One region of the Bradyrhizobium sp. CCGB12 genome, then DNA from elsewhere that is predicted to be linked to it. Evidence: riboswitches for the same ligand, from Rfam matches in the RefSeq annotation. Region 1 holds a riboswitch; the other holds the start of a gene.
The links. A riboswitch is a leader RNA that binds a small molecule or an ion and turns the genes downstream of it on or off. The one in region 1 is predicted to bind S-adenosylmethionine.

Region 1 (4,413 bases):
GGCTTCAATATCCTGCTCGATCTCCGCCAGCCGCTTGGCGAGCTTGCGCTGCGTTTTGATGCTCGCCTTGCTGGCGTTGCCATCAAAAAACGCACCGTCGATCGCCACAACCTCTCCGCCAATCAGACCGAGTTCGCGCAGCATCAGCACAAACTCCCGGTTCACCGCCTTGAGCGTCTTCCAGTTCTCCTGGCGGAACTTGGCGATGGTGCGATAGCCCGGCACCAGGCGCTTCATCAGCCAGATCAGTTCCAGATTGCGCCGGGCTTCGCGCTCCAGGTTGCGCGACGACCGGATCCGGTTCAGGTAGCCATAAAGATAAAGCTTCAGCAGGTCGGCCGGGTCATAAGGTGGCTGTCCAGCCCCGCCGCTCGATCCGGCATGGCGGAAGCCAAGCTTCCCGAGGTCAAGCGCTGCAACAAAAGCCTCGATCACCCGAACCGGATTGTCGCCGGCCACATAATCTTCCACCCGCGCCGGCAGAAGGCTCGGCTGATCCCGCCTGACGCCGGTTTTGAAGGTACGATTCGTCATGCCGAATCCTACCTTCACTCGATGTTAGAATCTTGCCCAGTCTCTGCGCTCCATCCGGGCTACAAGGGCATTAGAGCGACGACGACGCCACGTACTCCTCATTGCGAGCCAACGGGTCCGCGCGAAGCGCGGCCCGATGACAGGCTCCGCGAAGCAATCCAGAATCCCTCCGCGGAGACAGCCTGGATTGCTTCGTCGCAAGAGCTCCTCGCAATGACGAGGAACTACTTTCCGCCGCCCCTGCTCAGCAGAAACACCCCCTGCTCACCGAACATATTCCACACCCACCAGGGCAGGTTCAGCGGCACCGGGCGGCCGTAGAGGTCGAGCGCCACCGAACGCTCCATCTTGACATTGATCTCGTCGCAGAGCTCGACGAAATCCTTGATGGTGCAGAAATGGATGTTCGCGGTGTCGTACCAGGTCGCCGGCAAATTCTCGGTGCGCGGCATGTGGCCGCCGATCAGGAGCTGGAGCCGCATCTTCCAGAAGCCGAAATTCGGGAAGGAGACGATGGCGCGGCGGCCGATGCGCAGGAGATTTTCCAGCACCACACGCGGCTGCCGCGTCGCTTGCAGCGTCTGCGACAAGATCACGTAGTCGAAGGCGTCATCGGGATAGTTCACGAGGTCGGTGTCAGCATCGCCCTGCACCACCGCAAGCCCCTTGGCGACGCAGCGGTTGACGCCCTCGCGCGACAATTCGATGCCGCGGCCGTCGATGCCGCGGGTCTCCAGCAGCTGGAGCAGATCGCCCTCGCCGCAGCCGACATCGAGCACCTTCGATCCCGGCTTCACCATTTCGGCCACCAGCCGATGATCGGCGCGAAAATCGCCGGGCTGCCCGGTGGCGACGCCGCCAAGCGGCAAGACTTCCTGCACGGACATCTTAGCTATCCTTCAGTCCGCGGGCCTTGCCTGCCGATTGCAGGAAGGCGCGGGAGATGTCGAAGAATTCGGGCACGTCGAGCAGGAAGGCGTCGTGGCCGCGATCGGTCTCGATCTCGGCGAACGACACCCGCGCGCTCGAGGCGTTCAGTGCGTGCACCAGTGCGCGCGATTCCGAGGTCGGAAACAGCCAGTCGCTGGTGAAGGAGACCACGCAGAAGCGCGTCTTGATTCCGGCGAACGCCTTCGCCAGCACGCCGCCATGATCGGCGGCGATGTCGAAATAGTCCATCGCGCGTGTCAAATAGAGATAGGAATTGGCGTCGAAGCGCTCGACGAAGGACGAACCCTGGTAGCGCAGATAGGACTCGACCTGGAAGTCGGCGTCGAACGAGAAGGTCGGCAGCTCACGGTCCTGCATGCGGCGGCCGAACTTGCGATGCAGCGCGGCGTCCGAGAGATAGGTGATGTGCGCGGCCATGCGTGCCACGGCGAGGCCGCGATGCGGATGAATGCCGTGATCGGCATAGCCGCCACCGTGCCAGTCGGGATCGGCCATCACGGCCTGGCGGCCGAGCTCATGGAAGGCGATATTCTGCGCCGAGTGGCGTGTCGAACAGGCGATGGCCAGCGCGGAGTACACGCGGGTCGGATAGGCCGCGGTCCATTGCAGCACCTGCATGCCACCCATCGAGCCGCCGACCACCGCAAACAGCGTGTCGATGCCGAGCCGGTCAATCAGCATCGCCTGCGCACGCACCATGTCGGGAATGGTGATGACGGGGAAATCCAGGCCCCACACCTTGCCGGTGGCGGGATTGATCGAAGCCGGTCCGGTCGACCCCATGCAGCCGCCGATTACGTTGGAGCAGATGATGAAGTAGTGCTTGGGATCGAGGGGTCGGCCGGGACCGACCAGCGTGTCCCACCAGCCGGACTTGCCGGTGACGGGGTGCACGTTGGCGACGTGCTGATCGCCGGTCAGCGCATGGCAGATCAGGACCGCGTTGGAACGATCGGCGTTGAGCTCGCCATAGGTCTGGTAGGCGATCTGGAACGGGGAGAGATCGACGCCGCAATCGAGCCGCAGCGGCTGCTCAGTACCGAAACGCGCGACCTGCGAGCTCGGATGATCCACCTCGTGCGACCGTTCGTCGGCATTGATCGCGGGACTTGGAATCGACTTGACGCCAACCATCTCTGACCATCGACCTCGTTTGCGATCAGACGTGAGACCGCATTGATATCAGGCCATGAAAAACCCGGCCTGAACGATAGGTTCGGCCGGGATCGGAAGCGTCCCCGGCCTGTTTAGCGAGTTTTTTAACGTGGCTGCAAGCCGGCCGGCTCAAATGACCACGGAACGGGCAAAAAGTACTGGCTTAGGCGGTTTTCGTCAAGTCGCGACCCGGGTTAACCAGATTCGCCTCCATGCCGCAGGCGGAAAAGGCCTAATTTCCCTTTGCATTTCTCTTTGCTTTCGCCGCCCTGACTGCCTAATCAGGACATCGACCGCAGCGGCGACGGCCTTGCCAATCGACTTGGCCGACCCGCATTGGAACGCCCTCAACAGCCCCAGTCAGACATGTCCCAACGTCCGCCCGCGCCACCATCGCTTCAGGAATTGCGCAAGGAGATCGACGCGATCGACGAGGGCATGCATCGCCTGTTGATGCAGCGCGGCGACATCATCGACCGGCTGATCCAGGTCAAGCAGACCCAGGAGGTCGGCTCGGCGTTCCGCCCGGCACGCGAGGCTTCCATGATGCGCGAGATTGTCCAGCGTCATCGTGGCATCCTGCCGCTCGACACGGTCGAGAGCATCTGGCGCGTCATCATCTCGACCTTCACCTATGTCCAGGCGCCGTTCTCCGTGCATGCCGACATCTCGGTGAGCGAGCCGGCGATGCGCGATTCCGTGCGCTTCCATTTTGGTTTCACGGTGCCTTACGTCGCGCATTTCAGCGCGCAGGCCGCGGTCGAGGCGGTGGCGAAATCCAAGGGTGATCTGGCGCTGGTCTCGGCCACCTCGAGCCGCACGCCCTGGTGGCTGGAGCTGGAAGCGGACGGCGCGCCGAAGATCATCGCGCGGATGCCCTTCGTCGAGCGCGCCGACCATCCGGCGGCGCTGCCCGTGTTCGCGGTCTCGCGTGTCGCCGACAGCGCCGTGGTGACGGAGGTCGAGACCTTCAGCGTGCGCGTGTCGGGGTGGAACGCCGAGGTCGCGCGAGCGCTGTCGCCGCTCGCCGAGATCGTGGCGGTGCCCGATACCGCCTTCGACGGCGCAGCGCTGCTGGTCTCGGTCACCAGCGCCACCAGCATCGACAAAATCAGGGCTGCCTTGATCGAAGCGGGGGCCTCGGTACGCTCCACAGCCCTCGTCGGCAGCCACGCAACGCGCTATACGGTGCCCCCGACCGGGGCGAAATCGTAAATCGCGAGCCGTCCCGCCAATCCGGAGTTCAAGATGTCCCGCCCCGTGCCGAATCCCGGCATTCTCGATATTGCGCCCTACACGCCCGGCAAAAGCCCGGTCGCAGAGCCGGGCCGCAAGGTGTTCAAGCTCTCGGCCAACGAGACGCCGTTCGGGCCCTCGCCGAAGGCGATCGAGGCGTTCAAGCATGTGGCGGATCATCTGGAGGACTATCCGGAAGGCACCTCGCGCGTGCTCCGCGAAGCGATCGGCCGTTCCTTCGGTCTCGACCCCAACCGCATCATCTGCGGCGCCGGCTCGGACGAGATCCTCAACCTGCTCGCGCACACCTATCTCGGCCAGGGTGACGAGGCGATCTCGACCACCCACGGCTTCCTGGTCTACCCGATCGCGACCATGGCGGTCGGCGCCAAGAACGTGGTCGCGCGGGAGGCCAACCTCACCTGCGATGTCGACGCCATCCTCAAGGCGGTGACGCCGCGCACGAAACTGGTCTGGCTCGCCAATCCCAACAATCCGACCGGGACCTATGTGCCGTTCGACGAGGTCAAGCGGCTG
Region 2 (4,413 bases), 1.4 Mb from region 1:
GCCGGCCCAGCAGCAAAATTGAGGTCTAGCGTTAATGAGTTCTCTCCGCCCTTTTTGTTTGAAACCATGGCTGGCTGCGCCCGCGGCGGCGGCGCTGCTGTTGCTGGCGCCCGCTTCGCCGTCTCGCGCGCAGACGCAAGCCGCACAGGCGACGCCCGCGCAACCGGCTGATCCCGCCTCCGCACCGCGGCCCCAAACCACCGTCGCCGCGACGTCCCCCGAACATCGCGGCATCACGGCGCGCGCCATCGACAAGGTGAAGGAGGTCGCAAAGTCCGCCGGCGACATCTTCAGCCGCGTGCCCTGCCTGCCGTCGAAGGGCGGCGCGAAGGCGATGGGCTCGCTACCGCATGTCGCAAGCAAGCTCGTCGCCGGCCAGCCCGTCGTCATTGTCGCGTTCGGCTCGTCGTCGACCGCGGGATTCGGTGCGAGCTCGCCGGAGTTCAACTATCCGAACCGTCTCGCTGCACAGCTGCGCAAGCATTATCCGACCGCCGACATCACCGTCGTCAATGCCGGCGTCGGCGGCGAAGATGCGCCGGAGATGATGAAGCGCCTTCAGACGCAGGTGATCGACGTACATCCGGATCTCGTGATCTGGCAGGTCGGCACCAACGCTGTGCTACGCAACCTCGATCCCGGCGAGACGGCAAAACTGGTCGAGGACGGCATCGGCCGCATCCAGGCTGCGGGCGGCGCCGACATCGTGCTGGTCGATCCGCAATATTCGCCGGCCGTCAACCAGCGCGGAGAGAGCGCCGGCAAGATGGTGAAGCTGCTCGGCAAGGTCGCCGAGCTCCGTCACGTCGGCATCTTCCCGCGCTTCGAGGTGATGCGCGACTGGCACGAGACGCAGTCAATCCCGGTCGAGAGCTTCGTCATCGCCGACGGCCTGCACATGAACGACTGGGGCTATGCCTGCTTCGCCCAGCTGCTCGGCGACGACATCATCCGCTCGGTCGGCCAGATCAAACTGGGTGTGAATGTGCCGGCCGATGTGAGGACGTATCGGCCGATGTAGTGCTTACTGCTTACCCCCCTGGAGGGGGAGGGTCGATCGCGCGAAGCGCGAGCGGGGTGGGGTGATCTCTCCACTCGGGCAGTGCCGTAGGGTGGGCAAAGGCGCAAAGCGCCGTGCCCACCATCCATCGGCATCGAGATCGCAAATGGTGGGCACGCTTCGCTTTGCCCACCCTACGAGACCTCAATCGCCTCACGCCTTCTCCAGCGCCGCGGTCAGATCCTCGATCAGGTCATCGGCGTGCTCGAGCCCTGTCGAGAAGCGAATGAACCCCTCGCTGATGCCGAGCGCGGCGCGGTCTTCCGGCTTCAGCCGCTGGTGCGTCGTGGTGGCCGGATGCGTGACGAGGCTCTTGGCGTCGCCGAGATTGTTCGAGATCTTCGCCAGCTTCAATTCGTTGAGCACGCGGAACGCCGCCTGCTTGCCGCCCTTGACCTCGAAGCCGACCAGGGTCGAGCCGCCGCGCATCTGCTTCTTCACCAGAGCTGCCTGCGGATGATCGGCGCGGCCGGGATAGACCAGCCGCGAGACCTTCGGATGGCACGCCAGCACCTCGGCGATACGCGCGGCGGTATCGGTCTGCGCGCGCACGCGCACGCCCAGCGTCTCCAGGCCTTTGAGCAGGACCCAGGCGTTGAACGGGGAGATCGAAGGACCGGTCTGGCGCATGAAATTGTGGATGTGCTCGGCGATGAAGGCTTCCGAGGACAGGATGATGCCGCCGAGACACCGGCCCTGGCCGTCGATGTGCTTGGTCGCGGAATAGACCACGACGTCGGCCCCTAACGCGAGCGGGCTCTGCCAGATCGGCGTTGCGAACACGTTGTCGACGACGAGCCGCGCGCCGCCCTTGTGCGCGATCTCGGCGATGCCGGGAATGTCGAGCACATCGAGCGTCGGGTTGGTCGGGCTCTCCAGGAAGAACGTCTTGGTGTTCGGCCGCAAGGCCCGCTGCCACTGGTCGAGATCGAGCCCGTCGACCAGCGTGGTCTCGATGCCGTAGCGCGGCAGCAGATCCTGAACGACGTAGAGGCACGAGCCGAACAGCGCCCGCGACGCCACCACGTGATCGCCGGCCTTGAGCGGCGCCAGGATCGCGGTCGTCACCGCCGCCATGCCTGTTGCCGCCGAGCGGGCGGCTTCTGCGCCCTCGAGTTCGATCATGCGGCGCTCGAACATCGCGATGGTGGGGTTGGAGTAGCGCGAATAGATGAAGCCGGGGTCCTCGCCCTTGAACCGCGCCTCGCATTCCTCGGCGCTGTTGTAGACGTAGCCTTGGGTCAGGAACAGCGCCTCCGACGTCTCGCCATATTGCGAGCGCAGGGTGCCGGAATGGACCAGGCGGGTTTCGGGGCGGTAGTTGGCGGTCGACTTCGACATAGGTACCTCCGACATGACCGTCTCGTCGAAAACGGTCACAAAAAAACCGGCCTGGATATCTCCACGGGCCGGGATCACAGAGGTCCCCGGCCTGTTTAGCGACTTATTTAACGTGGCTGCAAGCCGGCCGGCTCAAATCACCACGGGATAAGTGATGCTCATATTCCGCAATGGCCTTTCCGTCAAGGCGTCCATCGGATAGCCGTAAAAGGCTCGTATTTCCCGCATGTCGGGATGCGTTTGACCCCTGATGAGGACCCCCGGTTGAGTTTCACGGTCGCTGCCGACGCCAATGGTATCCTGCCCGACCGCATGATCGCGGCGATGGCGGAGGCGGGCCTCATCCTGCCTGAATACGACTTCGTCGAAAGCCAGATCCAGCCGGCGAGCCTCGATCTGCGCCTCGGCGACATCGCCTATCGCGTCCGTGCCAGCTTCCTGCCGGGCCCGGGTGCCACGGTTGCCGAGCGCATCGACGAGTTGAAGCTGCATGAGTTCAGCCTCGCCGACGGCGCGGTGCTGGAGACCAACTGCGTCTACATCGTGCCGCTGCTGGAAAGCCTCGCGCTGCCGCCGGAGATCGTCGCGGCCGCGAACCCCAAGAGCTCGACCGGCCGTCTCGACGTCTTCACCCGCGTGATCGCCGACGGCACCCGCCGCTTCGACATGATCGGCGCCGGCTATCACGGCCCGCTCTATGCCGAGATCAGCCCGAAGACGTTCCCGGTGCTGGTGCGCGAAGGCTCGCGCCTGTCGCAGGTGCGCTTCCGCACCGGTGATGCCATCCTCAATGCCGACGAACTCGATGGCTTGCATGCCGCCGAGCGCCTCGTCGATATCGACGATGCCGACCTGTCCGGTGGCGTCGCCGTCTCCGTCGATCTCTCCGGCGAGAAAGCGAACGGCTTCGTCGGCTATCGCGCCAAGCGCCACACCGGCGTCGTCGACGTCGATCGTCGCTCCGGCTATGCGGTGGAGGATTTCTGGGAGCCCATCTCTGCCCGCCCCGACGGCAGCCTGATCCTCGATCCCGGCGAGTTCTACATCCTCGCCTCGAAAGAGGCGGTGCAGGTGCCGCCCGACTATGCCGCAGAGATGGTGCCGTTCGATCCCCTGGTCGGTGAATTCCGCGTGCACTATGCCGGATTCTTCGATCCCGGCTTCGGCTATGCCGGCGCCGGCGGGCAAGGCGCGCGCGCCGTGCTGGAGGTACGCTCGCGCGAGGTGCCGTTCATCCTCGAGCACGGCCAGATCGTCGGCCGCCTCGTCTACGAGAAGATGCTCGCGCGTCCCGACGCGATGTACGGCCAGCGCATCGGCTCCAACTACCAGGCCCAGGGCCTCAAACTATCGAAGCATTTTCGGGTGTAGCCCGATCATGTAGCCCGGATGGAGCGCAAGCGTAATCCGGGAGTTCTCTCGCTTGTGGCACCCATCCCGGATTGCGCTGCGCTCCATCCGGGCTACATTCCGGCGAGGTGACGAGATGACCGACGCACTCGACGCCCACATCATCGAAGACGTCGCGGACGCGCTGATCTATTCCGATCGCTCCGGCACGATCATGCGCTGGAATCGTGCGTCGACCGCGCTGTTCGGTTTCGCCGCCGATGAAGCGCTCGGCCAGAATCTCGACCTGATCATTCCCGAGCATCTGCGGCCCGCGCACTGGAAGGGCTTCGAGGCCGCGCTCGCCAGCGGTACGATGAAGCTTGCGGGTCGGCCGACACTGACGCGCGCGCTGCACAAGAGCGGGCGCAAGCTCTACATCGAGATGACCTTCGCGCTGGTGCGTGATGCCGCTGGCGCGGTGCAGGGATCGGTGGCGATGGCGCGCGACGTCACCGAACGCGTCGAGCGCGAGCGCGCGGCCAAGGCTTCACATAATTAAGTCTTCACATAATTAAGGCTTCACCTAACTAAGGCTTGGCAAAATTCGTGATGCGGAATTGACGGGCCGTCGTGCAGGGCGGTCTGCATCTGCGTCAGGTTGCCTGTCACCGGGCGCAGTG

Region 2: another riboswitch for S-adenosylmethionine. It lies ahead of NLM27_RS30465 (O-succinylhomoserine sulfhydrylase); the one in region 1 lies ahead of NLM27_RS37135 (homoserine O-acetyltransferase).

What each region holds. Positions count from the first base shown of each region.
Region 1 covers NZ_JANADO010000001.1:8,086,381-8,090,793, reverse strand. The annotation lists gene NLM27_RS37145 (IS1182 family transposase) at 1-534, opposite strand, end outside; gene metW (methionine biosynthesis protein MetW) at 759-1,421, opposite strand; gene NLM27_RS37135 (homoserine O-acetyltransferase) at 1,423-2,619, opposite strand; SAM riboswitch at 2,712-2,791, opposite strand; gene NLM27_RS37130 (chorismate mutase) at 3,007-3,855, shown strand; gene hisC (histidinol-phosphate transaminase) at 3,889-4,413, shown strand, end outside.
Region 2 covers NZ_JANADO010000001.1:6,644,524-6,648,936, reverse strand. The annotation lists gene NLM27_RS30475 (SGNH/GDSL hydrolase family protein) at 1-22, shown strand, start outside; gene NLM27_RS30470 (SGNH/GDSL hydrolase family protein) at 35-1,021, shown strand; gene NLM27_RS30465 (O-succinylhomoserine sulfhydrylase) at 1,214-2,401, opposite strand; SAM riboswitch at 2,476-2,555, opposite strand; gene NLM27_RS30460 (2'-deoxycytidine 5'-triphosphate deaminase) at 2,636-3,772, shown strand; gene NLM27_RS30455 (PAS domain S-box protein) at 3,888-4,292, shown strand.